Regions from separate parts of the Ureibacillus suwonensis genome, predicted to be linked through region 1. Evidence: predicted binding sites of a transcription regulator. Region 1 holds the regulator's gene; the other holds the start of a gene.

The links. Region 1 encodes CtsR, which represses protease genes until heat stress. Its sites were predicted from a motif close to ATGGTCAATAAAGGTCAAACA; they were not measured.
Region 2: a site for CtsR is predicted at 4,336-4,356, ahead of clpP (ATP-dependent Clp endopeptidase proteolytic subunit ClpP). Genes of this name have one in related genera too.

What each region holds. Positions count from the first base shown of each region.
Region 1 is NZ_JBHSNQ010000038.1:44,583-66,377, forward strand. Features, by position in the region: gene rplJ (50S ribosomal protein L10) at 1-19, opposite strand, end outside; ribosomal protein L10 leader region at 51-188, opposite strand; gene rplA (50S ribosomal protein L1) at 260-958, opposite strand; gene rplK (50S ribosomal protein L11) at 1,067-1,492, opposite strand; gene nusG (transcription termination/antitermination protein NusG) at 1,739-2,275, opposite strand; gene secE (preprotein translocase subunit SecE) at 2,432-2,617, opposite strand; gene rpmG (50S ribosomal protein L33) at 2,662-2,805, opposite strand; gene sigH (RNA polymerase sporulation sigma factor SigH) at 2,887-3,534, opposite strand; gene ACFPOH_RS03615 (NYN domain-containing protein) at 3,605-4,117, opposite strand; gene rlmB (23S rRNA (guanosine(2251)-2'-O)-methyltransferase RlmB) at 4,120-4,869, opposite strand; gene ACFPOH_RS03625 (Mini-ribonuclease 3) at 4,866-5,279, opposite strand; gene cysS (cysteine--tRNA ligase) at 5,281-6,684, opposite strand; T-box leader at 6,849-7,065, opposite strand; gene gltX (glutamate--tRNA ligase) at 7,110-8,570, opposite strand; gene ispF (2-C-methyl-D-erythritol 2,4-cyclodiphosphate synthase) at 8,762-9,241, opposite strand; gene ispD (2-C-methyl-D-erythritol 4-phosphate cytidylyltransferase) at 9,424-10,122, opposite strand; gene ACFPOH_RS03650 (PIN/TRAM domain-containing protein) at 10,153-11,244, opposite strand; gene radA (DNA repair protein RadA) at 11,447-12,817, opposite strand; gene ACFPOH_RS03660 (ATP-dependent Clp protease ATP-binding subunit) at 12,974-15,412, opposite strand; gene ACFPOH_RS03665 (protein arginine kinase) at 15,402-16,502, opposite strand; gene ACFPOH_RS03670 (UvrB/UvrC motif-containing protein) at 16,499-17,053, opposite strand; gene ACFPOH_RS03675 (CtsR family transcriptional regulator) at 17,068-17,532, opposite strand; gene ACFPOH_RS03680 (magnetosome magnetite crystal formation protein family) at 17,737-18,042, opposite strand; gene ACFPOH_RS03685 (hypothetical protein) at 18,275-18,502, opposite strand; gene ACFPOH_RS03690 (protoglobin domain-containing protein) at 18,641-19,096, shown strand; gene ACFPOH_RS03695 (methyl-accepting chemotaxis protein) at 19,100-19,957, shown strand; gene ACFPOH_RS03700 (acyl-CoA thioesterase) at 20,031-20,525, opposite strand; gene ACFPOH_RS03705 (aldehyde dehydrogenase family protein) at 20,623-21,795, opposite strand, start outside.
Region 2 is NZ_JBHSNQ010000157.1:544-8,825, reverse strand. Features, by position in the region: gene ACFPOH_RS11940 (NUDIX domain-containing protein) at 1-235, shown strand, start outside; gene rapZ (RNase adapter RapZ) at 228-1,109, shown strand; gene ACFPOH_RS11930 (gluconeogenesis factor YvcK family protein) at 1,126-2,070, shown strand; gene whiA (DNA-binding protein WhiA) at 2,106-3,053, shown strand; gene ACFPOH_RS11920 (HPr family phosphocarrier protein) at 3,143-3,400, shown strand; gene clpP (ATP-dependent Clp endopeptidase proteolytic subunit ClpP) at 3,657-4,247, opposite strand; tRNA gene ACFPOH_RS11910 (tRNA-Arg) at 4,575-4,646, shown strand; gene ACFPOH_RS11905 (hypothetical protein) at 4,898-5,077, opposite strand; gene ACFPOH_RS11900 (ATP-grasp domain-containing protein) at 5,496-6,668, shown strand; gene ACFPOH_RS11895 (methyl-accepting chemotaxis protein) at 6,672-8,282, shown strand, end outside.

The sequences.
Region 1 (21,795 bases):
CTTCAATTGCTTTAGACATTTTGACACCTCCTGTGGATTGGGTCATTCATACCGATAAAACAAAAGCCTCCGTGTAGACACACGAAGGCATAAAACGTCATCATCAAAAGAATCGATTTATGACCTCGGTAGGGAAAGTTTAAGTGCGAATGCACCCCTACTGTCTACGGTACAAATGAGTCGCTATATTTAATTCAGAACATCATCCATAATAATCATGGATAGGATAATTGTCAATAGTTTTATCCTTTTTTATTTATTAGTTAACTACTACGCTTGAAGCATCAACTTTAATGGATGGCCCCATTGTAGTAGTGATGTTTACTGACTTCATGTAAGTACCTTTGGCTGCAGCAGGTTTTGCTTTTTGGATTGCATCAAATACAGCCAAGAAGTTTTCAACCAATTTTTGTGTATCAAAGGAAACTTTACCGATAGGAGCGTGAACGATACCAGCTTTGTCAGCGCGGTATTCCACTTTACCAGCTTTGATATCTGCGATTGCTTTTGCTACATCGAAAGTTACTGTTCCTGTTTTAGGGTTTGGCATTAATCCTTTTGGACCTAATACACGACCAAGTTTACCAACTTCACCCATCATATCAGGTGTAGCTACGATTACATCAAAATCGAACCAACCTTGTTGGATTTTGTTGATATAATCTGAATCGCCTACATAGTCTGCTCCTGCAGCTTCGGCTTCTTTCGCTTTTTCGCCTTTCGCAAACACTAACACGCGTTGAGTTTTACCAGTTCCGTTTGGAAGCACAACTGCTCCACGGATTTGTTGATCGTTTTTACGAGTGTCGATATTTAAGCGGAATGCCACTTCTACTGTCGCATCGAATTTTACATTGCTAGTTTTTTGAGCTAATGCAATTGCTTCTTCAACAGGATACAATTTTGTGCGATCAACTAATTTTAAAAGTTCTTGCATTCTTTTGCTACGTTTTGCCATTGTTTTTTCCTCCTTTGTGGTTTTAGCGGAATTTACCTCCCACGAATAAAGGTTGCGGGTTCTACAGAACTTGCGCAACCTCAGAAACACAACACGATTTAAAAGGGATTAGTCAACGATTTCAATACCCATGCTTCGTGCTGTACCTTCTACCATTCTCATAGCCGCTTCAACAGACGCAGCATTTAAGTCAGGCATTTTAAGTTCTGCGATTTCGCGAACTTTATCGCGTTTAACCGTTGCAACTTTTTTACGATTTGGCTCACCAGAACCTGATTCGATGCCTGCTGCTTTTTTAAGTAATACAGCTGCAGGTGGAGTTTTCGTAATGAAAGTGAATGAACGGTCTTCGAATACTGTAATTTCAACAGGTATAATCAAACCTGCTTGATCAGCAGTACGAGCGTTAAATTCTTTACAGAATCCCATGATGTTTACACCAGCTTGACCTAACGCAGGACCAACCGGTGGAGCCGGATTCGCTTTACCAGCAGGGATTTGAAGTTTAACGATTTTAATTACTTTTTTAGCCACGAGACACACCTCCTTAAAGTCCGTGATGTGGTATATTGGGTTGCCCCTCCCACTCAAATATCCATTTATCAGCCATGCCGATAAAATATCTTTAACTCATTTCTCAGACTGAAAAACTAGTCTGACCTTTGAAATGATACCATTTTTCTTATTATGAAGCAAGCAAAAATGTTACGAAGGGATAAATTATTTGATATTCCAGCCTGTTTCCGGCATGAAACCGGTCAGGATGAACGCTTTGCGCCGTTATACCTTCTGAACTTGTTCAAAATCCAATTCCATTTTTGTTTCCCGTCCAAACATGTCCACAGAAACTTTTACTTTTCCTTTGTCCACATCGATTTCTTCCACGTTTCCTTTGAAGTTCTTGAATGGACCGTCCAACACTTCCACCAAATCGCCGACCGAAATATCCAACTCGCCAATCGCTTTTTTGTGCAAGCCCATGGAACGGAGCAAGCGATCCGCTTCTTCCGGAAGTAGCGGTGTCGGTTTCGCGCCGCCGCCTGAAGACCCGATGAATCCTGTCACTCCTGGGGTATTGCGGACAACATACCAGGATTCATCCGTCAAAATCATCTCAACCAATACATAACCAGGGAATACTTTACGCATCACTGTTCGTTTTTTTCCGTCTTTCAAATCCGTTTCTTCGTGTTCAGGGATAATGACCCGGAAAATAAGATCCTGCATTCCCATTGTTTCTACACGCTTTTCGAGATTTGCTTTCACTCGATTTTCATAACCAGAATAAGTATGAACTACATACCATTGTTTTTCCATAATGCCTGTCGGACTCCTCGTCCTTCCCTCCTTTACAAATGCGCATACCCGCTGACGGCTTTTCCGTGTTTAATATTATAATTTACAAAATAAATGAAAAAAACCCGTAGGATAAGGAACGGGCTATTTTCTAAGCTATCGCTTGCTAAAGATTCATTATATATTTAAATACCAGCGGAACAATTCAGAAATCCCCAAATCCACCAGCACAAAATAGAGGGCTACAAAAATGACTGTCGTTACTACAACGATTGTATATTTTGTAAGCTCCTTGCTCTTTGGCCAGCTTGTCTTACGCATTTCTGACATGACTTCTTGCAGAAATTTCTTGATTTTGCCCATTCTCGCGTAACCTCCGAATAACTCATCTATATTCTCTATATCAACTAGCGCGTTTGTTTGTGCAACGTGTGTCGATTGCAGCGTGGACAATACTTTTTGAGCACTATTCTAGTTGCGTTCTCTTTTTCAGGGTAAGTGTAATTCCGCGAACCACACTCTTCACAGCATAAAACGATTTTCTTTGCCACAGGAATAACCTCTATTCTGGCATTTTATCTTTTAAAGACTAACACCAAAAAAACTCGCTGTCAATAATTGCGAACAGAGTTTCAAATAATTTCCCCATTTTCCAAATGGCGCTCCAATTTCCGTTTCACCCTTTGCAAGGCATTATCAATCGACTTGACATGCCGGTTTAATTCTTCGGAGATTTCATTGTAGGATTGTCCATCCAAATATAATGAAAGGACTTGTTGTTCAAGTTCGCTTAATATTTCGCTGATTTTTTCTTCCAAATGGGAATATTCTTCACGGTTGATCATCAGATGCTCCGGATTTTCCGACTCCGCACCTGTGATGACATCCAATAGCGTCCGATCCGACTCCTCATCATAAATGGGTTTGTCGAGCGAAACATAAGAATTGAGCGGAATATGTTTCTGACGCGTTGCCGTTTTTATCGCTGTAATAATTTGGCGCGTAATACATAATTCCGCAAAGGCTTTAAAGGATGTCAGCTTATCCTCTTTAAAATCCCTGACAGCTTTATATAAACCAATCATCCCCTCTTGGACGATGTCTTCCTTATCCGCTCCAATCAAAAAATAAGAACGCGCCTTCGCTTTTACGAACACCCGATATTTATTAATCAAAAAATCCAACGCCTCTGTATTCCCTTGGTGCACCAGTTCAACAAGTTGTTCATCCGTCATCTCTTCAAAGGATTGTGCTGTTTGCGATTGCTCTGTTTTTAGCAACGGCCTCACCCCAGACGTATAAATCGTATTAGGAACAGTATAAATGAGTTGGAAAATACAGGTCAATGAGTTATTTTAAACCTCTTCTCCATTTCTCAAAGGCTAACTCTACTTCTTTCGATAAGGGGATTCTAGATTTCGGTTTTTCTTTCTGCGATGTTTCCACTTTTTTTGATATATTTGATTGGATGATCTCCATCTCGATTTCCAATTCGCGGGCCGATTTTCTCAGCGCGCCATTTCCGAAAATGACGTTTTGTTCCGTCATGTCGGAAGTAGCCACATAGATTTGGACTTTTCTTCCCTTGAGTTCATTGGATAACTTTTCAATCCGTTCATCGGCGGTCTCATTCTTTTTCGTAAATATGACTTCCACCGAATTTTGAACATATGACTTTTCGGCTCCCGAAACGTGATAAGCATCAAAGACGACAATGACGCGCCAGCCCATCACCGCTTGAAATTCGGCCAAAAGCTCGATCAAACGGTTCCTCGCTTCCTCCAAATTGGTGTCTTTTAAAGCGCGCAACGTTTTCCAAGCGCCGATCATATTGTATCCATCAACGATCAAAATGTTTTCCATAACTAACCATTCACTTCTTGCCGTTTTCGGTACACTTCATACATCAACAATGCCGCAGCGACAGAAGCATTCAATGAATTGACATGGCCGACCATTGGCAACGAATAGAGGAAATCGCATTTTTCCTTCAAAAGCCGGCTCATTCCTTTCCCTTCACTTCCAATGATGATAGCCAGGGGCAAGGCAGCATCCATGTTCCGGTAATCGATGCTGCCCTTTGCGTCTGTCCCTGCAATCCAAAGTCCTCTTTCTTTTAATTCATCCACCGTTTGCGCCAAGTTGTTCACTCTGCAAACGGGCACATGTTCAATTGCTCCGGTTGAAGCTTTCGCCACCGTTGCTGTAAGACCTACAGAACGCCTTTTTGGTATTATTATACCATGAACCCCGATCGCATCGGCAGTTCTCATAATCGAACCGAGATTATGGGGATCTTCCAACTCATCTAAAATGATGAAAAATGGATCTTCATTTCTTTCTTTCGCCACTTGAAATAAATCATCAAGTTCCGCATACTTGTATGCAGCAACGGAAGCGACGATTCCCTGATGATTGGCGTTTGACAGTTGATCGATTTTTTTCTTTGGAACAAATTGTACAAATACTCCGCGCTCACGGGCCAAATCGAGCACTTCTTTGATTCCCGATTTTTTCACGCCTTCACTAATCCAAATTTTGTTCATTTCGCGGCCTGAACGAAGTGCTTCCAATACCGGGTTCTTTCCAGCAATAATCTCTCCATTCCCGCTCATTTCGCGACTCCTTTCGTTTCCTCCACAATTTGTATGGCGTAATCAATAATCTTATCGATGCGTTCATATTGTTTCGTTAAGTAAAGAGAACCCAGAATTGCTTCAAATCCTGAACTGTTGCGATACGTTTGGACATCCGTATTTTTCGGAACGGTGCCGGACTTTGCATTGCGGCCCCTTCTAAAAATGGCCAGCTCTTCATCCGTCAAAAAATGTTCTTCGATCATGCGGTGCACAATCATGGATTGGGCTTTGGCGGAAACATATTTTGTCGCTTCGTGGTGCAGCGTATTCGGCTTCATCCGTCCGCTCAACAGCAAATGTTCCCTGATGCGCACCTCCAACACCGCATCCCCCATATAGGCCAGGGCAAGCGCGTTCATTTGATTGACATCTACTAATGGAGCCATATTATGAACCTCGTTTCCAACGGGTACCTTGACGCGTATCTTCCAAAATGATGTTCATCTTCAATAATTGATCCCGGATTTCATCCGCACGTTTGAAATCCCGGTTTTTTCTTGCTATGTTCCGCTCTTCGATTAATTTCTCAATGTCTTCATCCAAAATTTCCGTCTCTTGGGCCAGTTTAATTCCCAATACTTCACTAAGCACATCAAAAGTTTCGATAAATGCTTTCAACACCTTTTCATCGGTATTGATTTCGTTCAAATACGTGTTTGCCGTACGGGCCAGTTCAAATAAAACACTGATTGCGTTGGCCGTATTGAAATCGTCATCCATTTCCTTTTCAAATTCTTTTTTCAATTCATCAATTTTTTCTAAATACTCTTCGCTCTCATCAGCAAGGTTTGTCGTCGATTGCAAACGATGCTGCAGGTTCAAGTACGCTGTGCGCAAGCGTTCCAACCCGCTGCGCGCCGATTCGATCAATTCTTCCGAGAAATTGATTGGATGGCGATAATGAACGGACAACATGAAAAATCTCAATACCTGCGGATCGATTTTTTGGATAATATCATGGACCAATACAAAGTTCCCCAAGGATTTTGACATTTTTTCATTGTCGATATTAATATACCCATTATGCATCCAATAACGGGCGAAAGTTTTTCCGGTATAACTTTCTGATTGGGCAATTTCGTTTTCATGATGCGGGAAAGTCAAATCTTGCCCTCCAGCATGGATGTCAATGGTATCGCCCAAATGCGCCCGGGCCATCACAGAGCATTCGATATGCCAACCAGGCCGCCCTTTTCCCCAAGGGCTCTCCCAAAAGATTTCCCCAGGTTTTGCCGCTTTCCAAAGGGCAAAATCCAGCGGGTCTTCTTTCTTTTCACCCGGTTCAATGCGGGCACCCACTTTTAAATCATCAATAGATTGATGGCTGAGCTTTCCATAGTCTTCAAATTTACGTGTGCGGAAATAGACATCTCCTTGGGACTCGTAAGCATATCCTTTATCAACCAATACTTTTATAAATTCGATGATATCGTTCATATGCTCCGTTACCCGGGGATGCACATCCGCCTTCTTGCAGCCGAGAGCCGTAATATCTTCAAAATAAGCTTTAATGAATCGTTCCGTAAGCCCTGAAACCTCTTCTCCCAATTCATTGGCCGCCTTGATGATTTTGTCGTCCACATCCGTAAAGTTTGAAACGTATTTCACATCATACCCTTTATATTGCAAGTATCTCCGCACTGTATCATACACGATTGCCGGACGGGCATTTCCGATGTGTATATAGTTATAAACGGTCGGACCGCATACGTACATTTTCACCTTTCCTTCTTCGAGAGGAACAAAAGGTTCTTTTTTCCGTGTCAACGTATTGTAAATTTGAATTGCCATGCCAGTCTCTCCTTTACAAAATTCCATTTGTTTGTTGAATCATCGAATTTTCCGTGCATTTTTCTCCTATTTTTAAATTACCATCTTTTCTATGAAAGAAGCCAATAAATCAAAACATTGGTTTTGGATTATTTAAATAAAAAACGCCTCCATCATATTTCTATGACAGAGACGCCAAAGTCGCGCGGTTCCACTCTGATTGAAAGCATAAACGCTTTCCACTCTGCGGCCTGTAACGGTGACCAGCCGACTTGCCTACTCCATTTCAGCCAAGTGCTCAAAGGTGCATTTCCGTAAAACAGAGGTTTAGGTCACTTTCAGCCAATGGTGACCCTCTCTTTCAAACATATTTTACGTACTTCTCCTTTTCAACGCTTTCGCTTTTATTTAATTATCGACCATTCGCACCATTCATTAAGAACATCTTAGTTTGCCAATTTTTCTAAACGGGCCAACACTTTTTCTTTACCAACCAACTCAATCGTACTAGCCAAGTCCGGTCCATGAGTTTGGCCGGTTGTCACCACCCGGATTGGCATAAACAAGTTTTTCCCTTTATATCCTGTCTCTTTTTGCACCGCTTTAAGCGCCGCTTTAATGGAAGGGGCATCGAATGTTTCCAAGGACTCCAATTGCTGTTTGAATGATGAAACCACTTCTTTGATGTGCTCCCAACCTAATACCTCTTGCGCTTCTTCATCATATTCCACTTCGTCTTTAAAGAATAGGCTTGATAGTTCCACAATCTCTGCGCCATAGCTCATTTGATTATGATACAAGCCGATCAATTTTGTCGCCCATTCTTTTTGTTCTTCATTCAACTCTTCAGGAAGCAGCCCCGCTTTTTGCAAGTGAGGAAGCGCCAGTTCCACCACTTCTTCCAAAGTCAATTTTTTGATGTATTGGTTATTCATCCATGTTAGTTTATTCCGGTCAAACATGGAAGGTGATTTGGATAAACGTTTCTCATCAAACATTTCAATAAGCTGTTCTTTCGTAAAGATTTCTTCTTCCCCTTCCGGAGACCAACCGAGCAATGCGAAGAAGTTGAACATCGCTTCAGGCAAATATCCCAGCTCTTTATATTGAGAGATGAATTGAATAATGGATTCGTCACGTTTTGATAATTTCTTATGATTTTCATTCACAATGATCGTCAAATGGCCAAATTCCGGATATTCCCAACCGAACGCATCAAAAATCATCATTTGTTTCGGTGTGTTTGATAAATGCTCTTCGCCACGGAATACATGCGTGATATCCATATAATGATCATCAAGTACAACCGCAAAGTTATAGGTAGGGATTCCGTTCGCTTTCATAATGACCCAATCGCCGATATCTTTTGATTCAAACGATACTTCTCCGCGCACCATATCATTGAATTTATAAGTGACATTTTCAGGCACTTTGAAGCGGATTGTATATGGAATTCCTTGCGCTTCTTTTTCCGCGATTTCTTCTTTCGTCAAATGGCGGCATTTACCGTCATATGTTGGAGCCGCAATACCTTTTGCTCTTTGCGCTTCCCTTGAAGCTTCCAATTCTTCGGGCGTACAGAAGCATTTATAAGCCAAACCGCGTTCCAACAACTCTTCCGCATGTTTTTTATAAATATCCAATCTCTCTGTTTGGCGGTAAGGTGCATAAGGTCCACCAATATCAACGGATTCATCAGGAATAATGCCCAACCATCTCAAATTGTCAAGCTGGGATGCTTCACCGCCTTCTACATTGCGCTCTATATCCGTATCCTCAATGCGCACAACAAATGTTCCGTTGTAATGTTTTGCAAATAAATAGTTGAATAACGCTGTGCGTGCTCCACCGATATGTAAATGACCGGTAGGACTTGGTGCATACCGAACACGAACTTCTTTTGCCATCTTATTTTCCTCCTAAGTTGTGCAGTTGACAAACTGTGTTTTTCGTTATTACATTGCTAAAATCTTACTATTTCCAATGCTTCCCTCGACTTTTGTACATTTTACCACTCCAGTGCAGCATTGAAAAGTTGATGGTAGGAAAGAAATTTTGTCATTTCTGAAACGTAATGATTTTTCCTTACATGTAAGTACTACTGTTTTTTGATCAATAAAATGGTCGCAAGCGCTGCAATGCCTTCTTCCCGTCCAACAAAACCCAGTTTTTCCGTTGTCGTCGCTTTCACGTTCACTTGGGAAGGTTCCGCATGTAATAATTGAGCGATCCGGTTTTTCATTTGTTCAATATACGGAGCCATCTTTGGTCTTTGTGCCATAATCGTACAGTCCACATTTCCAAGAACATACCCTTTTTCCTCAACGATTTTCCAGATATATTCCAATAATTTTGCTGAGTCCGCATCTTTATATTGCGGATCTGTGTCCGGAAAATGGCGGCCGATATCCCCTTCACCAATCGCTCCAAGGGCCGCATCTGTAATCGCGTGTAATAGTACATCTGCATCGGAATGCCCTAAAAGCCCTTTTGTATGGGGGATTTCTATACCGCCGATAATCAGCGGACGCCCTTCTTGAAATGCATGAACGTCAAATCCTTGTCCAACCCGAAACATATATCAGCTGCATGTACTAGACGCTTTCTGTCTATTATGCAGCGTTCACCATCCTTTACTATAATATCTGAATCCAAATGACCACTTCATATATTAACATATTTCCCATTTGTATGGATTGTAAGCATTTTTCCCAAACAATCCTTTTAGATCATTAAACAAGAAAAGACCTCACGAATCGATCAGATTTGTGAGGTTTTCAGCTGCCGGTTTCTTAATATCGCTTCACCAAAGACCAAGTCCTCTTTTGTGGTAATTTTAATATTTTCATAGCTGCTTTCGACGATGTGAATTTCATAGCCGAGACGTTCCACAAGCATCGCTTCGTCCGTTCCTAAAAAACCCACTTTTTCTGCGACATCCTCTGCATGAAGCAACAGTTCGAAACGGAAAGCTTGCGGCGTCTGGATGGCCCATAAGTCATCCCGCTCCACCGTTTCAACGATGATGCCGTCCCGCACTTTTTTCATCGTATCCTTTGCGCGGACTCCCGCAATGGCAGCCCCTTTTTCATAAGCCGTTTCCACTAAACGGTCAATCACCGACTGAAGTATAAAGGGTCTTGCGGCATCATGGACAAGAACGATTTCCACATCCTTCATGACTTTTAAACATGCATGAACGGAATGTTGGCGTTCTTCCCCTCCATTCGGCAACCCCTTTACCTTAGTAATACCGTATTCATTCAATAAGTTTTGAATATATTCTCTTTCTTCCGGCTTAACCGCCAAGTAGATCCCTGTGCATTTTGGATCCTTTTCAAAGACTTCGAGAGTATGGATCAAAATCGGCTTATTGGCCAATGGCAAAAATAATTTGTTTTTTCCTGCCCCCATCCGTTTTCCGCTGCCGGCTGCCGGCAACACCACTTCATAACCCACAAGCTCAACTCCTACAATTGTTGCGTGTTTTTATGCTACTTGTTCGTCTTTCGGTTTTGCAAAAATCATGCGACCGGCGGATGTTTGCAATACGCTTGTCACCGTAACCGTTATTGCTTGGCCGATATAATTACGGCCACCTTCAACAACAATCATTGTGCCATCGTCCAAATAGGCGACTCCTTGATTTTGTTCCTTTCCATCTTTGATGACAACAACCTGCATATCTTCCCCGGGGATGACAACAGGTTTCACCGCGTTTGCCAGTTCATTGATATTCAATACTTGTACATGATGAAGTTCGCACACTTTATTTAAATTAAAATCGTTCGTTAAAATTTTCGCGCCCATTTTTTTCGCCAGCCGCACTAATTTTAAATCAACTTCTTGGATATCATCAAAGTCCTCTTCTGAAATAATCACATTTACCGATTTTCCGTCCTGCAATTTTTTCAACATATCAAGCCCCCGGCGTCCACGGGTGCGTTTCAACGTATCGCTGGAATCCGCAATATGCTGCAATTCCGTCAAAACGAATTGCGGCACCACCAATACCCCTTCAATAAATCCTGTAGTCGCAATATCCGCAATGCGGCCGTCGATGATAACGCTTGTATCCAGCAGTTTATATAACGTTTTTTCAGATCCGGGCTGGCCGGCTTCTCCGGCTTTCTTTTTCGCACCGACTCCTGATTTTGTAAATAGTTGTGAAAGTTCGTCCCTTTTTTTAAAGCCGACTCTAAATCCCAAATATCCCAGAATGATGGATAAAATAATCGGCAAGAAATCGGTAATAACCGGAATGTTAATTCGTTCAATCGCAAATCCCACAAAATATGCTACAATTAAACCGATAATCAACCCTAGAGTACCAAAGAATAAGTCCGCTGCCGGAATTTTAAAAAGCACCTCTTCCATCCAGTTGATAAATTTCACGCAATAGTCTGATAATGAAAACGAAAGAAGAAATAACAATAACGCCCCTATTGCTACCGATGTGTATGGATTATTTAACCATGGACTAGATGATAAATTAATAATTTCGTATAATGGCGGTAAAAAGACAAAACCCAAAGCACCACCAATAAACAGAAACGCAATTTGAATGATTCTCTTCAGCATCCTGCCACCTCCTTTTTTCTGATATATTATCTTACTGATAATTATACATGGTTCATGAATCCTTTGCGATTTGTAAGAACGCTTCATCGCATTTTTTGGACTTTTTTACCTTTTTTTCGCAAATTAAATCAACTTCTTCTTTATTTTTTTCCAATTCCTGAAGAAAAAATGCCCATTTTTCTCAAAACATGGTAAAATTCCCTCAATTGCCAAAACAAAGTTTCACCGCTTCATTGATTGTTTGAACACCGATCACTTCAATTTCTTTTGGATTTTCCCATCCTCCCAGATTGGAAGCCGGGATGAATACACGTTTAAAACCAAGTCTTGCAGCTTCATAAACCCGCTGCTCTATACGGGATACCCGTCTTACTTCTCCAGTAAGCCCCACTTCCCCAATGAACACATCCGTGACATTCACAGGCTGATTTTTGTAACTGGAAACAATCGATGTAAGAACAGCCAAGTCAATGGCCGGTTCATCCAATTTTACCCCGCCTGCCACTTTCACGTATGCGTCTTGGGCTTGCAAAAGCATTCCCATTCTTTTTTCCAAAACGGCCATCAATAATTGAACCCGGTTTTGATCCACGCCTGTCGCCATCCGTTTTGGATAGTTGAAACTTGTCGGCGTTACCAACGATTGGATTTCAACCAAAATCGGCCTTGTCCCTTCCATGGAAGCCACCACCGTAGAGCCTGCAGCACCTTGTGAACGTTCTTCCAAAAAGAGTTCAGAAGGATTTAATACTTCTTTTAAACCGGAGTGAATCATCTCGAAAATGGCAATTTCATTTGTGGAGCCAAATCGGTTCTTATGGCTTCTTAAAATCCGGTACGTGTGATGTCTCTCCCCTTCAAAGTAAAGAACCGTATCCACCATATGCTCCAATATTCTCGGACCTGCAATTTGCCCTTCTTTCGTTACATGCCCGACCAGGAAAGTTGCGATGCCCTTCGTTTTTGCGATTCTCATAAGCTCCGAAGTACATTCTCTCACCTGGGATACGCTGCCGGGAGCGCTTGTGACTTCCGGATGATGAACCGTTTGGATGGAGTCCACAATGATAAACCGGGGTTGTACTTCCTCAATACTATGACGAATCAGTTCCAGATCCGTTTCCGCATAGATGAATAATTCCTTTGATTGTACGCCGAGTCTTGATGCCCGGAGTCTCGTTTGTTTCAGCGATTCTTCCCCGGATACGTAAAGCACGCGATGTCCCCTGTTGGATAAATCCGCCGATAGCTGCATAAGAAGGGTGGATTTTCCGATTCCCGGGTCTCCGCCAATGAGCACAAGAGAACCTGGCACAATGCCGCCCCCAAGTACCCGGTTCAGTTCCACCATGCTCGTTTCAAATCTTTGTTCTTCCTGCGTTTCAATGCTGACAATCGGTACGGCTTTCTGACTGGAGGCTTCTGAATGCTGAAACACTCCACGGGATTTTGAAATGACTTCTATTTCTTCCACAAAGCTGTTCCATTCCCCGCATCCAGGGCATCTTCCCAACCATTTCGGCGATTCATAGCCGCAGCTTTGACAGCAAAATTTTGTTTTCTTTTTGGCCATTGGTTCCTCCTATTATTCTTATTAGTACGGCGATGATAACAAAGACGGCTTAACATCTGCACCAAATGTCATTATTATTGATTTTCATATGTATTAAAATAAGCTGTGCCGCAAGTCAATCGCAGTTGGCTTGCGGACAGCTTCGTTTATAAAATTTTATGCACTTTCAACAGTATCTTTTTCTCTTACGACAAACGCGCCATCCACGTAGTCAAAGACGACTTTGCTATTTTTCGAAATAGTGCCTTTCAACAACTCTTCGGATAAACGGTCCTCAACATTTTTCTGTAAAGCACGGCGGATTGGACGGGCACCGTATTGAGGATCGTATCCTTCTTCCGCGATTTTCTCTAAAGCGGCATCCGTTAATTCCAAATCGATATCCTGATCTTTTAATCGTTTCACCAAAGATTTTGCCATCAAGGATACGATTTGTTTTAATTGATCTTTTTCCAACGGTTTGAACACAATGATTTCATCAATACGGTTTAGGAACTCTGGACGGAAGGCTTTTTTCAATTCTTCCATCATAGTAGATTTCATATCTTTATATTTGCTGTCTTTTTCTCCTACGCCGAATCCTAAGCTTTTTTGATATTTTAAGGCTTCCGCACCGATGTTGGATGTCATAATAACAACCGTGTTGCGGAAATCCACTGTGCGTCCTTTTGAATCCGTTAAGCGTCCATCATCGAGCACTTGCAATAAGATATTGAATACATCTGGATGGGCTTTTTCAATTTCGTCCAAAAGCACGACAGAGTATGGTTTTCGGCGCACTTTTTCCGTTAATTGGCCGCCTTCTTCAAATCCTACATATCCTGGAGGTGAACCAACAAGGCGGGAAGTGGAGTGTTTTTCCATATATTCGGACATGTCGATGCGGATCATTGCATCTTCATCTCCAAACATCACTTCTGCCAATGCTTTTGCAAGTTCTGTTTTCCCTACGCCAGTTGGCCCTAAGAAGATGAATGTACCAATTGGACGTTTTGGATCTTTAAGTCCTGCACGTGCACGGCGGATCGCTCTGGAGATTGCCTCAACCGCTTCATGTTGGCCGACAACGCGTTTATGCAATTCTTCTTCCAAGTTAAGCAGTTTTTCAGACTCTTCTTGAGCAATTTTGTTTACCGGAATTCCCGTCCACATGGAAACGACTTCGGCAATATCTTCCACTGTCACTTTGGATTCTTCTTTGCCTTGTTTTTCTTTCCATGATTTTTTCAATTGCTCGAGTTCTTCTTTAATTTTTTGTTCTGTATCGCGCAATGCTGCCGCTTTTTCAAACTCCTGGCTTGAAACGGCTGCGTTTTTCTCATTGCGCACATGTTCCAATTTATCTTCGAGAGCTTTTAGATTTGGTGGCACTGTGAATGAGCGTAAACGCACTTTTGATCCCGCTTCATCAATCAAGTCAATGGCTTTGTCCGGCAAGAAACGGTCTGAAATGTAACGATCGGATAATTTTGCCGCCGCTTCAATCGCTTCATCTGTAATTTTTACACGGTGATGCGCTTCATAACGGTCACGCAAACCTTTGATGATCTGGATTGTTTCTTCCACTGTCGGTTCATCGACTTGAATTGGTTGGAAACGGCGTTCCAAAGCGGCATCTTTTTCAATGTATTTTCGATATTCATCCAATGTTGTGGCACCAATGCATTGCAATTCTCCGCGGGCAAGGGCCGGTTTTAAAATGTTGGAAGCGTCAATCGCACCTTCCGCACCACCTGCTCCAATCAATGTGTGCAATTCGTCGATGAACAGAATGATGTTACCTGCTTGGCGAATTTCATCCATCACTTTTTTCAAGCGGTCTTCGAATTCACCACGATATTTTGTACCTGCTACAACCGTACCCATATCAAGCGTCATCACGCGTTTATCACGCAATGTTTCAGGCACTTCGTTATTGACGATTTGCTGGGCAAGTCCTTCTGCAATGGCTGTCTTACCTACACCCGGTTCACCAATCAACACAGGGTTGTTTTTTGTACGGCGTGAAAGCACTTCGATCACACGTGTGATCTCTTTGCTTCGTCCAATCACTGGATCAAGGCCGCCTTCACGGGCAATAGCAGTCAAATCCCGGGCTAAGCTGTCCAGCGTTGGTGTGCTGACTGTTTGAGTCGGATTGGCGTTTTGGGAAACATCATTGTTGCCCAAAAGCAATAGAACTTGTTGGCGGGCTTTATTGAGACTCACACCAGCGTTTGCAAGCACTCTCGCGGCAACACCTTCGCCTTCGCGAATCAATGCAAGCAGGATATGTTCTGTGCCGATGTAAGCATGGCCCAATTTCCGCGATTCATCAACGGCGAGTTCAATGACTTTTTTCGCTCTAGGTGTATAGTGAACAATTGGCCCTACATCTTTCGTTCCTTTTCCGACTAATTCTTCGATGCCCCGTTCAATCATTTCCGGCGTTACATCGATGGCTTCCAAAGCTTTTGCTGCGATGCCTCCGCCTTCCCGGATAAGCCCAAGCAAGATGTGCTCTGTGCCGATGGATTCATGTTTCCAACGGATCGCTTCTTCTTGTGCCAACTGCAACACTTTTTGGGCGCGTTGAGTGAATCGATTAAACATCATATCTTTCCTCTCCTTTTCCTCTAGGTTTTGAATTACCACTGTTTAATTTTTCGCGTATCAGTTTTGCTCTATATACATCCCGTTCAGCCGGTTCCAAGGTAGTGCCTGCATATTGTTGTACAAACCCCGGTTGAATAAGAATCGTACACTCATTTAAAATATGCTTTGAAACATCTTTAATGATTCCTAAATCAACACCTAACCGGACATTGGATAAACATGTCGCCGCTTCTTCGCTTGTCATGATCCGCGCATGTTTCAAAGTTCCATAAGCCCGGTGAATGCGGTCTTCCAAAGCGACTCTGGATTGTGCCAAAAGAGTTTGTCTTGCGTTTCGTTCCTGTTCAATAATTTGTGTCACGACTGTTTGCAAATCATCGACAATTTCATCTTCCGACTTGCCGAGAGTCACTTGATTTGAAATTTGATACATGTTTCCCAAGTTTTCGCTGCCTTCACCGTAGATGCCTCGCACGACCATGCCAAAGCGGGCAAGCATTTGGGTCAATGCTTTGATCTGTTTCGTCATGGAAAGTCCAGGCAAATGCATCATGACGGATGCTCTCATCCCTGTACCTACATTGGTTGGGCAGCTTGTTAAATAGCCGAATTCATTATGGAAAGCAAACGGCAATAATTTTTCAAGTTGACTATCCAATTTATTTGCCATTTCATAAGTTTCCATGAGCTTAAGTCCAGGGGATAAGCATTGGATTCTTAAATGGTCTTCTTCGTTGACCATGACGCTGATGGCTTCATCCTGCGAAATGATGACGGATGCAAACTTTTCCCTTTTTGCAAGCATTGGACTGATCAGATGTTTTTCCACGAGCACTTGGCGTTGCAGTACAGGCATTTCCTGTATTGTGAAATGGGAAAAATCATGATTGTTATCTTTCAATTGGTAAAACGCCTGCGTCACCATTTGATCGATTGTTTTCGCTTCTTCATCTGAAAAGATGATCGGAAAACGGAAACCCTCCAAATTTCTTGCCAACCGGATGCGTGTGGAAATCACAATGTCATCTTCCGCACCATCAGTTCCCATCCAACTTGGCGCCTCCGCTTTTAAGAAATATTCAAGATTCATGGTGTATCCACACCTCCCATTTCCAGCTTACGTTCCAATTCCTTGATTTCATCCCTGAATTTTGCCGCATCCTCAAAACGTTCGTCTTGGATCGCCAATTGCAGCTGCTCACGGGCATGTTCGATCTGTTTTTTCAAAATGCGGTTGTTATCCACTTTTTGTCCTGGTCTTTTTCCTGTATGTTTCGTTCCGGCCTGGAATTTTTCAAGTACTTGAGGAAGTTTTTCGCTAAAGGTTTCATAACATTGCGGGCAGCCTAATTTTCCTTCGTTTAAAAACTTGCGGAAAGTAAATCCACAAGCGGGGCATGCGACCGTTTGCACGGAAGGCTGAACAGTTCTTTCCTGCAAATCGTTTTTCCAGAGAGGCATGCCGAACCAGTTCGAAAGCAATTGATGGATCGGGAATTGTTCTTCTTTGGGAAAATCCAGGCTGAATGGATGAAATTGTGCGGCACATACTTCGCAATAATGTTTCTCGCTTTTATGTCCATTGATGATTTGTGTGACTGTAACCGTTGCTTTCCGTTGCTTACAGTGTTCACAAAGCATGACCTACCACCTCTTCATTTTTCATATTTTAAAGTTAATAACATCGCTTTTAAAATCGCCGACCTCAATTCATCGCGAGTTGGTAGTTGCAGCTTTAATGTATCCCGATTGACGGCTGCGAGCATCAATGTTGCTTCTCTTTCATTGATCATTTCTTCTTCCAGCAAGCGATAAATGATATCTTCCGCCATATTTTGGGTGGCGCCTTTTTCGATTTGCTTTATTAAATGATCTATCAACTCAACTTTTGAGCTCGGTTTCACACGGAAAATCCGGATATATCCACCGCCACCCCGTTTACTTTCAACAAGGTAGCCTTTTTCCACCGTGAATCGTGTATTGATTACATAATTAATTTGCGAGGGAACACACTGGAATTTATCGGCCAATTCGCTGCGTTTGATTTCAATATGTCCTTTACCATCTAATTCGATAACCCTTTTTAAATACCCTTCAATCAAGTCGGAAATATTTTTCATTTTTTTTACAATTCACCTCGCTTTTTTGACTTTGACTTTCTTTGACTTTATTATATTTCCTTTTTCGCTCATGTGCAAATAAAAACCCTCGACAAAATGGAGGTTAAAAAAATCGACAATACGTATTACTTTACGTTTTGCCGATTTTTATCTAATATATTCATCTTTGCTTAAAGATGCAGGGTCATGAAAAGGTCCTGCCGATTACACCCAACGGCCTACAAAAGGATAGTTCCAATCGTTCTCCTGAAGGGCATTGATAATACCGATAATTGGAACAACAATTGTCATAATGCCGAAAATGATTAAGAATGGAATGCCAATCAATACGAAACTTAACACCGTCGATATGCCAATCAATACCCACATGACGAATTGGAATAACAACGCTTGGACGGAAAGCCGCTTCACACTTTCATCACTGCTGATTAAGAAAAATAAAATTGGCACTAAAACCGGAGCAAAAAACGCACTTGCATGTATGATTATTTTCGCCCACTTTTCTTCCATATATTTGTCAACTCCCGTTTCTTTTTGTTTATATTTATTAATTACTTGCTATATACATATACGGATGATTCTTTTAATAGTTTCAACTTCTTGAAATTTTTTTAAATTTATTGCTTAATTCACCACTTATTTTTTCCATTGTTTTCAATTAATAGACAAAAAGTTCTTTAGAAATTTCAATGTTGTATGCTATTATTTGAAAAAAGAAAAAAGCCTGCCCATATGAGCGGCTTTACTTATCCTTTTTTTGTCCATCCACATTTTTCGGATCTACATAATCAGGATGTTCTGTAGGGAATAGAAAGCGGGCAAAAAGACCCGAAAATAGGGTAGCACTGATGATAATCAATATTTTATGGTTCTTTGGTACTTCTTCAAACATATGATTCAACATCAGGGCAGCAAATACTGCCACTGTCACCATTGAAACTATGATATATGCAAGCCTTCGCTGGTTCATCTTGACAAACATCCTTTGCGCTTACTTTTAAATACATAAACTAATCGTATTTTACAACGTATCCAAGGAAAATACAAATTCAGGTATTGAGTTTGCAAGAATGATTTTAATAAAAAATGATTAGAGTGGGGGATACATATGAAGTTTGTGCCATTCAGTAAAGACGGCAAGTCAATGGAGGAACGGTTTTTTGATCTTGAAACATATGTTCACGATGTATTAATCGAGGTTTCCGAGTATCCCGGCATAGCTAAGCAAATTGAAACAATTCAATTGACCAAAAATGATTTGGCTATCCTGCGCCAGTTAAAACCTCTCATTAAAAACTATATTCCAAAAATGGTGAATACTTTTTACGATAACATTTCGATTAATCGCCAACTCGTTGATCTTATCAATCGATATTCAACAATGGACCGATTAAAAATAACGCTCACCAAACATATAAATGACATTTTCGAAGGGCAGATTGATAAAAAATATATCGAAAACCGGACTAGGATTGCTCTTGCGCATATCAAGATTGGACTGATGTCAAAATGGTATCTTTCATCATTCCAATCTCTGAATTCTTCTTTTGCACAGTTCATCTAAGAATTGAATCTTTCGAATGAAGAAGCATTGCGCGCAACCAATGCCTTCTCAAAGATTATCAATTTGGAACAGCAGCTCGTAATTGAAGCCTATGAAAAAGAACAAGAACGGGTCCGCAAAGAAAATGACAAAATAAAACAATCTCTGATCGCATCCATTCAACAAATCGCCCAAGAACTGAATGTGATGAATCAAGAAACGACGACATCCATCCAAATCATTTCAGAGCAATCTCAAAATATTGCTTCATCCACATCGCAAGGTTTGGATTATGTTGCGGATACAGAAGAAAAATCAAATCAGGGTAAATCCCAATTGGCGAAACAAACAGACTTGATGAATATGATTTTAAACAGTGTCAATTTATTGGAAGATTCCATGATTCACTTACGTTCGTCTTCCCAAAAAATTTCTGAAATTGTCAATTTGGTGACTGGCATTGCCGATCAGACAAACTTGCTCGCTTTAAACGCTTCCATTGAAGCCGCCCGTGCAGGCGAACACGGGAAAGGGTTTGCCGTTGTAGCGGAAGAAGTGCGAAAGCTTGCGGAAGAAACGAAGAAAGCCGTGCAAAGCGTTTCTACATTAATAAAAGAAATGGAAGCGAATATTTCTGAAATGACATCCAGTGTAAATAACGTGGATGAACAAGTGAAACTAAGTGTGGAAACCCAGGAGCATTTGGCGGAATCCTTTGAACAAATTGCCAAGAAAGTGTCGGGAATCCGCAATCAGTATGCTTCCACTTCCAAAGATATTGAACAAATTTCCAATAATATTGCAAACCTGGTGGAAAGCACTTCTCTTATAGCCAAATCTTCGGATACTTTAATTAAAGCGGTTCACGATTTTTCGAATTAATGGATAAAAGAACTTCAACCTGCTTATAAAAACCGAAGCTGTCTGGAAAAATATTTCCGGACAGCTTCAATATTTATTTTAAGAGGGCAACCTCTTTTAATTTTTTTCTTTTTTCCTTCCTCAACTTTTGTCTTTCTAATCCGGCTTTGTGTAATCTCTCTTCTTCCACCGTCTCCGGATAAACTTCCGGAACCGGCGTCGGTTTCCCTTCTTCATCAATGGCCACCATCGTTACAAAAGATTCTGTTGTCAATTTTTCCTCTCCGGTTTTGATGTTGCGGGACAAGACACGCACATACACTTCCATGGATGTCCTTCCTGTGGAAGTGACGATGGCTTCCAACTCCAACATATCCCCCACATAAGCGGGAGAAACGAAATCGACGGAATCAAATGAAGCGGTTACCACTTCTTTCTTACAATGTTTCATGCAAGAAAGTGCCGCTATTTCATCAATATACGCCAAGATCTTTCCTCCGAAAATGGAACCATATTGATTCGCATCAGGAGGTAATACGAGTCGGTTCTGAACCGTACGTGACTGGCTCATTGGATATGCATTGCTCATTTGTATGTCCTCCAATTCATTGTATACTATTCCAATACATTGCGATTATTATGCAAACATAATATTAATTTCATACAGATGAGCATTGCAACTTTTTTTACAGGTCTGTTTTAATCGTTATAAATTTCAAATCCGTCATTTCTTCAATGGCATATTTAATACCTTCCCGCCCATATCCGCTATTTTTCACACCGCCATATGGCATATTATCTATGCGGAATGTCGGGATATCATTAATGACAACCGCCCCCGCTTCCAATTCATCCGCCGCTTTTAAAGCATCTGTAAGAACGTTAGTATATATTCCCGCATTTAAACCTAAATCGGAGGCATTGACATATTGAATCGCTTCATCCAATGTTTTGTAAGGGACGATGGAAACAATCGGCGCAAAGGTTTCCAAGCACATGATTTTCATATCCGGTTTCACGTTCACCATCACGGTTGGAGTCATCGTGCGTTCAGTGAATTCCGCACCTGTCGCCACTTCCGCCCCTTGCGCTTTCGCTTCTTCTATCCATGCTTTGATGCGCTCGACTTCTTTCGGATGAATCATGGCGCTTAAATCCGTCGTCGGGTCAAACGGATCTCCCAGTTTCAATTTTTTCGTTTCTTTCACAAAAGCCTCTGTAAATTGATCGTAAATGGATTCATGAACATAAATTCGTTGCAGCGAAATGCATACTTGTCCGGAAAAGCCGAATGCGCCGCTCACCGTGCGAGGGACGATTTTTTCGATCGGCGTGCTCGGTTCGATGATAACCGCCGCATTGGAACCCAATTCTAATGTCACTTTTCTTAAGCCCACTTTTTCTTTGATTTTCATTCCAACCGCGCCACTGCCAGTGAACGTCACTTTTTTCACAAAAGGATGGGTCACTAGCACATCGCTCAATTCTCCGCCTGAGCCGGTCACGATTTGCAATGCGCCATCAGGAAGACCGGCTTCTTTAAAAATTTCCGCCATCGCCAATGCGCTTAACGGTGTTTGAGTGGCCGGTTTTAAAACAACCGTATTTCCGACTGCAAAGGCTGGCCCCAATTTATGGGCAACGAGATTGAACGGAAAGTTAAATGGCGTAATGGCCGAAACAACTCCTAGAGGGATACGTTTTGTAAAGCCGAGGCGATTTTTTCCACCCGGAGCTGCATCCATCGGCACGGTTTCGCCAAAAACATTTTTTGCCGCCTCTGCCGAAAACTGATAAGTGGCAATCGTACGGTCCAATTCAGCAAGTCCGGCGGTAATCGGCTTTCCAGCTTCATTGGC
Region 2 (8,282 bases), on a different contig from region 1:
AGGTGTTGAAGGGACTCCTGACAAGGAAAACAGGGAAGGCATTTTGGAATGGCGCCCAATCGAAGACCTTCACCATCTTCCAATGGCGGAAGGTGATCGGAAAATCCTGTTGTTTAGTGCGTTAAATAAAGGAATTCAGTACGGAACTTGCGTATATACAAAAGATTACGAATTGATAGAGGCAAAATATCAGTCTTCGATGGAATTAATCGAAGGAGATGAAATTTATGGATGATAAAGATGGAAAAGAATATGAATATGAATTAGTGATCATCACAGGAATGTCCGGTGCCGGAAAAACAGTGGCAGTGCAAAGCTTTGAAGACATGGGCTATTATTGCATTGATAACTTGCCACCCAAATTGTTGACAACTTTTTTGGCGTTGATGAAACAATCGAAAAAAAGAATTTCAAAAATTGCCGCAGTCATGGACATGCGCGGCGGGGAATTCTTCAATTCCCTCATTGATGCCCTGGATGCGTTGGAAAAAGAAAAAAGCGTAAATACGCGGGTATTATTTTTGGATGCAGACGATCAGACGCTTGTCCGAAGATATAAGGAAACGAGACGGCAACATCCGTTGGCTCTCGGTGGGCTGCCTCTTGAAGGAATCAAAAAAGAAAGGGAAATGCTCTCAGAATTAAAAGGCAGAGCCCGTTACATTTACAATACATCAAAAATGAAACCGCGGGAGCTTCGTGAACGTATTACTGAAGAATTTTCCCTTTCGTCCAGTCCGAAATTTTCAATAAATGTTGTATCTTTTGGATATAAAAACGGGATTCCTATTGATGCGGACTTGGTTTTTGATGTAAGATTCTTAAATAATCCTTATTATGTTGAAGAATTGAGAAATAAAACGGGATTGGACCAGGAAGTTTACGATTATGTTTATAACACGGCTGAAACAAAAATTTTAATCAAGAAATTGGAAGACTTATTTGATTTCATCATTCCACAATATATCAAAGAAGGGAAACCGCAATTGGTGATCGCCTTTGGCTGCACAGGCGGCCAACATCGTTCGGTTACATTAACTGAATATTTTGGAAAATATTTTAGCAAGAAATATCATACGGAAGTAACCCACCGGGATATTCGTTCTTAAAGAGAGGATTGTTTGGATGGAAAAACTGAATATTGTAGTCATCGGAGGAGGGACCGGATTATCGACCATTTTACGGGGGTTGAAACTTTATCCCTTTCATATAACCGCCATTGTCACGGTGACCGATGATGGGGGATCTTCAGGGAGACTCAGGGATGATTATGACATTCCTCCTCCCGGGGATATCCGCAATGTCATTGCCGCTTTATCTGATACGGAGCCGTTGCTGGAACAAATGTTTCAATACCGCTTTTCAAATTCCCAGGACTTGGGCGGACATTCCTTGGGAAATTTGATGCTGACCGCATTAACCGACATCACCGGTGATTTTTTTAGTGCCATCATTGAGATGAGCAAAGTATTAAATGTGCATGGAAAGGTCATTCCATCCGCAAATGCAAAAGTCAATTTGCATGCAGAGTTGTTGGACGGCCGGATTATTCAGGGTGAATCGAAAATCCCATTGTCCAACAAGCGGATTAAACGCGTTTTTTTAGTACCGGAAGATGTGAAGCCCCTTCCTGAAGCAATCAATGCAATCAACAGCGCGGATGTCATATTGATCGGTCCAGGAAGTCTTTATACGAGTATCATTCCGAATTTATTGGTGAAAGAAATCGGAGAAACCATTGTCCGATCCAAAGCAAGAAAAATTTATATTTGCAACTTGATGACTCAACAAGGGGAAACCAATCAGTTTCAGGCGGCGGATCATGTGAAAGCGATTTATGACCATGTCGGCACACCTTTTTTGGATGCCATATTAGTCAACAGCAACGATTTGCCATCCCCCATTAAAGAAAACTATAAAGAACGAAACGCAGAACCGGTCAGAGTAAATGAAGAAGAATTAAAAAAACTGGGGTTAGAAATTATTAAAAAAAATATTGCCACAATAAAAAATGGTGCTGTTCGGCATGAGGGAAAAGCCATTGCGGAATGGCTGCTCGAATATTCATGAAAAAAAGCATGGTCAAGGATGAGAGGGGGGCTTGAATGTCATTTGCATCGGAAACGAAGAAGGAATTGACTCAAATTGAGGCAAACGATCAATGTTTAAAGGCTGAGGTCTCTGCCATTATCCGAATGAATGGCACATTATCCTTTTCAAGCAAACAGCTGATCTTGGATGTGCAAACGGAGAATGCAGCCATTGCCAGAAGAATTTATACGATTATCAAGAAACTTTATCCATATAATGTTGAACTCTTGGTCCGCAAAAAAATGCGCTTGAAAAAGAATAATGTTTACATTTGCCGCATTCGTGAAGGTGCGCGCGAGATTTTGAACGATCTTGACATATTGCAGGGAGAATTCCAGTTAAATCATTCAATTTCCAACTCCTTATTAAAAACAAGCAATCAAAAAAGGGCATACTTGAGAGGCGCTTTTTTGGCGGGAGGATCTGTCAATAACCCTGAAACCTCTTCCTATCATTTGGAAATCTATTCAATGTACAAAGAACACAGTGAAGCATTGGCACATTTGATGAATGAGTTTAACTTGAATGCCAAAACCATCGAACGGAAAAAAGGGCATATCACTTATTTGAAAGAAGCGGAGAAAATTTCCGAATTTCTTGGCTTGACCGGCGCCTTCCAAGCGATGCTGAAATTTGAAGATGTCCGGATTCTTCGCGATATGCGGAACAGCGTCAACCGGATCGTCAATTGTGAAACGGCCAATTTGAATAAAACCATTGGCGCTGCCTTAAGACAAGTGGAAAATATTAAATTTATCGATCAAACCATCGGAATCGACCAACTGCCGGAAAAATTGCGGGAGGTGGCAAGACTCCGCATTGAACATCAAGATGTGACGTTGAAAGAATTGGGTGAGATGATTTCAACGGGGACAGTCAGCAAATCCGGAATCAACCATCGCTTGAGAAAAATTGATGAAATTGCCGAAAAGTTACGCCGAGGCGAAAAAGTGATAAAATAATTCAAAAGAATCGCATTGTTCTTTTCATATAATTTCGATAAGATAAATATAAAATGAGATGAACGGTTTAGAAAGGGTGTGGAAATAGAATGGTTGAAACCACAGTGGAGGTTAAGTTGAAAAACGGCTTGCAAGCTCGGCAAGCAGCATTATTTGTTCAAGAGGCAAACCGCTATAAATCCGATGTCTTTTTGCAAAAAGATGAGAAGAAAGTGAATGCAAAATCCATCATGGGAATCATGAGCTTGGCTATTGCAAGAGGGACATCGGTAACACTGATTGCAGAGGGCAATGATGAAAACGAGGCTATTGAAGGGTTATCATCATTTATTTCAAAAGAAGATTAATTTATTCATAATTTGAAAACGCTCGCAATTTTCGAAGACTTTTTCGAGAATTGTGAGTTTTTTATTTTCCGGCGCTTTAGAAGGGATCCATGCCGGGAAATCCTCCATTGCCTGATCGGGATATCCGCTAATCCTGTATAAGAATTCGCCATTCTTGAGCAAAAATCCTCTGGAATGGAGTACATAACCGCCAATGGAATTTGCCAAAATATAAAAAAGAGGTATCACCCGAATGGATGATACCTCTTTTCAAAAATTATTTTTCTTCGCTGGAAGAGATGATATGGTCGATCAAACCATAATCTTTGGCTTGTTGTGCGGTCATGAAGTTATCGCGGTCTGTATCTTGCGCGATTTTTTCGATTGGTTGGCCAGTATGATCAGCCAACAATTTGTTTAATTTGTCACGCAAGAAAAGAATGCGTTTTGCAGCAATTTCAATTTCAGTAGCTTGACCTTGGGCACCGCCTAGTGGTTGGTGAATCATCACTTCCGCGTTTGGCAATGCATAACGTTTTCCTTTTGCGCCTGCTGAAAGGAGGAAAGCACCCATCGATGCCGCCATACCGATACAGATTGTTTGTACATCCGGTTTAATGTATTGCATTGTGTCGTAGATGGCCATACCTGCAGTGATGGATCCACCTGGTGAGTTGATGTACAATGAAATATCTTTATCAGGATCTTCCGCAGCTAAGAACAATAATTGTGCTACAATAGAGTTTGCAACGTTATCATCAATTGGGCTGCCAAGTAAAATAATGCGGTCTTTCAATAAGCGGGAATAGATGTCATAAGCGCGCTCACCACGGCTTGTTTGTTCAATGACTGTAGGAACTAAATTCATTTTATGTCCTCCTTAAGCAATAATTGTTATTATGTTTCTACGTACCGAAACAGAAATAGTTTCAGCTTGTATGTTTATCATACACATAATAGTCAATAATGGTCAAATATTAAGTACAGCAATTCATGGAATTTACAAATATCCAGTTTCCTTTGCAATAAATAATTATTTCGTGTTTTAATGGTTGAATTGTTTGGCAGTCCTGTGTATAATATTAGAGTCGTAAGTAATCATATAATAAAACTGTGTTGCATATGTATTATTATATGAAAAATGATTAAAATTATGCAAATAATGGCAATACGTTCAATTTTTGTTGATTAATATGCCCTCGTGGTGTAATGGATAACACTCAAGATTCCGGTTCTTGCACTGGGGGTTCGATTCCCTCCGAGGGCGCTACAAAATATTAAATTCCTTGATACGACTGCTTTTGCAGTCGTTTTTCATTTTTTCGGGGACCTGAAAAAATGTTGCCCGGTTATTTTCATGGCAGTGTCACTTCATTGCGTGTCCTGGGATTTTTTTGTCCTTTTGTATTTGAAATCCAAGCAATCCCATGTCAGTCCCAGTTCGGAGGACGTGCACCTTGGCAATCGCAACTAAAATGATGGGTCGGGAAAATATTTTGATTTCAGGTTTTTTTGATTTCATCCATCCATTTTAACCCCATCCAAGTTCAAGGGTTTTAATTCCCCGATTTTGCATCCATTTCCCCTTTGTTCATCCCAATGATCCGTCTTTGCTCGCATCCTGGAGGCACGATATACATGTGTCTTTTCCGGATCTTCGCAGTTGAGTGGTTTTACAAGTTCCACTTTCCATTTCATTTTGCAAATCTTCCATTTTCTAAAAACAGAAACGGCAGTAGGTCAGGATAGTCAACAATTTATGAAGGAAACTAATTAGTCAATATTCTTTATTTTCCAATAAATAAGGAAATTACCTAAAAAGGAAAAAACATTTAAAATGCTAAAATTCTTCATCATTTTGACGATAAGATAAAGGGCCCATTCATCGAAAAAAAGAACGAGAATAATGTCGCGACTTTTCATCAGCGGTAGTAGGTCTTATTTCGTTTGATTCCAGCGACAGCTGTGGTTCAGCAATTGGATTGATTAGATGCCATATTGAATGTATACGGAACGAGAGGTAAAAGAGCGGACTGTCCATTTTATCTTATTTTTTCGTTAAAACATTTCAATTTTATGGAAAAGCAGAATCTCAACTTTAGGAAGGTGATTCAACATGATTCTCCTTGACGATCAAATCATTTCTCCTATTCTGGTCAAATCGTTGCAAGAACTGGATGTGCCAGTTTTCAAACAAAGTAACCGCCCGGAAATGCCGGATGCGCTACAGATAATGGATGCTGAGGGTTTTTTCTCTACCATCGATGAACATCAAAAGTTATTGACAAATTCGGAAAGCTGCTTGGCATTGCTTGAATCTTATGCTCCAAACATTGTTCAAAATCGTTGGGCAAAACAATTGAAAGATAAAGGAATGTTCCGTCAACTCCTTACTAAAATGTACCCTGATTATTTTTATAAGGTGGTAAACCTGGAGGAGCTTTATAAAATTCCGGTGGAGGAAATCCCTTTTCCCGTTGTAATTAAGCCGAGCAAAGGATATTCAAGCGTTGGAGTCTATAAAGTAAAAAGCGCGGAAGAATGGCGGGAAGCCTTACATAAGTTAAGTGTGGATATGCTTTTTATAAAAAACATGTATGACAATGAAGTGATTAACGGAGAGAGTATATTAATTGAACAATGGGTATTTGGAGAAGAATATGCTGTTGACAGTTATTATGATCAAGATGGCAATCCTGTGATTTTAAATATTTTTAAGCATGTGTTCAAAGACGAATATGATACGTCGGATCGAATCTACTATACGTCCAAACAAGTGATCGAAGAAATCTATGATGACCTGTTGACTTTTATGCATAAGTTTAGAGAAATCGTTCCGTTAAAAAATTTTCCGCTTCACTTTGAAGTGAGAAAACATAATCAAACGATTATTCCGATTGAAATGAATCCGCTCAGATTTGCCGGGGCCGGAACGACGGATCTCGGCTATCATGCTTATGGCTGCAATGTGTATAAACATTATTTTCAAGGAACCAGCCCGGACTGGGAAGCGGTGCTCCGCCAGATGGACCAAAGTTTGTACGGTTTCTTCTGTGCGGAAATTCCGATGGATCTTTCACAAAATCTGATAAAATCCATTGATCATCAGTCATTCAAAGAACAATTCAACCAGATTTTGGAATACCGAGAAATCCAAGCAACCAATGACAGAATGTTTGCCGTTGTGTTTTTCAAAAACGAAAAAATGGAAGAGCTTTTTCAATTACTGCAAATGGATTTACGGCCATTTATTGCATTAAAGGAAATGGAGCAATCGAGGGAGAGATAAGGAATGAGAAATATAACTCGGAAGAAATCGATAAAAACCCAATTAATTGTCAGTTTCTTATTTCCGTTTCTTATATTTTCAATGATTCTTTTCGGGTTTGTTAAATATGTATCAGATTACATTATTCAAGAACATGTGATTCCACAATTTGATGAACGGTTAAAAGAAAATGGGCAATTATTGGCACAGTCGATTGATCCGGATTTAATCAAGAATACGATGGAATCCCCGGAAAAATACGGGATGCAGCTGAAGCGGAAATTAGATTCATTTTTTGAAGGGAAAAAGGGAATCGAATATGTATATGTATTGTCCAGAAAAAATGGAAAGGATGTCATTGTCGCTTTAAATGACAGTGACGATTTTATGGTTGAGTCTCCGTTTACGGGGGATCAAAAAACATCCTTTGAAGAAAAAGAGACGGTTCTGAGTCCGATTTACAGAGATAAATGGGGCGTTCATAAATCATTTTTCCTTCCTTTAGAGGATGATGGTGTGGAAGCCATTTTCGGAATCGATATGAGCGCGAAATTTATCGACCAGTTGGAAAATCGGATATTGACGATTTCGATAATTGTAACAGCCGTGATGATTATTATTGGAATCTTATTGGCTTTATTTATTGGAAATCGGATTTCAAAACCGCTTAATAGTTTGGTGCAATATGCGAAAACCTTTTCTACCGGAGATCTTAGCCAATCGATAAATATTAATCGCCAAGATGAAATAGGAATTTTGGCAAACAGCTTTGAAGAAATGAGAAAAAATTTGAGTCACATCATTGACAATGTCAAAGAGAAATCGGAAGGCATCCATCTTACCAGTCAAACTCTATTGGAGTCCTTTGAAGAATTGGATCAGGCTTCTAAGCAGATTGCGACAAGTACAGATGAAGAGGCGAAAGGGGCCGAAGAAAGAGCCAACCATATTGAACGGATTTCCAATATGATATCGGAAATATCCTCATCGATATCCAATGTAGATGAACAAACGAAGGTGATTAAAAACCTGACGGATCAAACGAGTCAGCAAGCGGAAAAAGGAAATGTCCAAGTTGAAATCATCACCGAACAAATGAACAAAATCAAACAAAATGGCATGGTAAGTAAAGAGAACTTGTCTAATCTGGGGAAAAAATTAGAACATATTAATGAAATTATTAAGATTATCCAGGAAATTTCATCACAAATCCATCTTCTTTCTTTAAATGCATCCATTGAAGCGGCACGTGCCGGAGAGGCGGGCAAAGGATTTTCGGTGGTTGCCCAGGAAGTCCAAAAACTTGCTAATCAAACGGATGGATCGATCAAAACCATATCGAAAGCGATCGTTGAAATTAATGAACAGGCGAATCTCGTGCTGAATTTGAACCAGCAAGATTATGAAGATATTGTAAAAGGTGTTGAGATTGTCGAGGATAATGGGCGATTATTCAATTCAATCTTTGAGTCGGTGGAGCAATTGGCAAAAGGAATTGATACGATAGTGAAAAGTACGGAAGATTTGGATCAAGCATCCGACAAAATTTTAATGTCCATTCAAGAAATTTCGGCCATTTCAGAACAGGGAGTGGCTGCGACTCAGGAAATTTCCGCTTCTGCCATCCAACAAAAC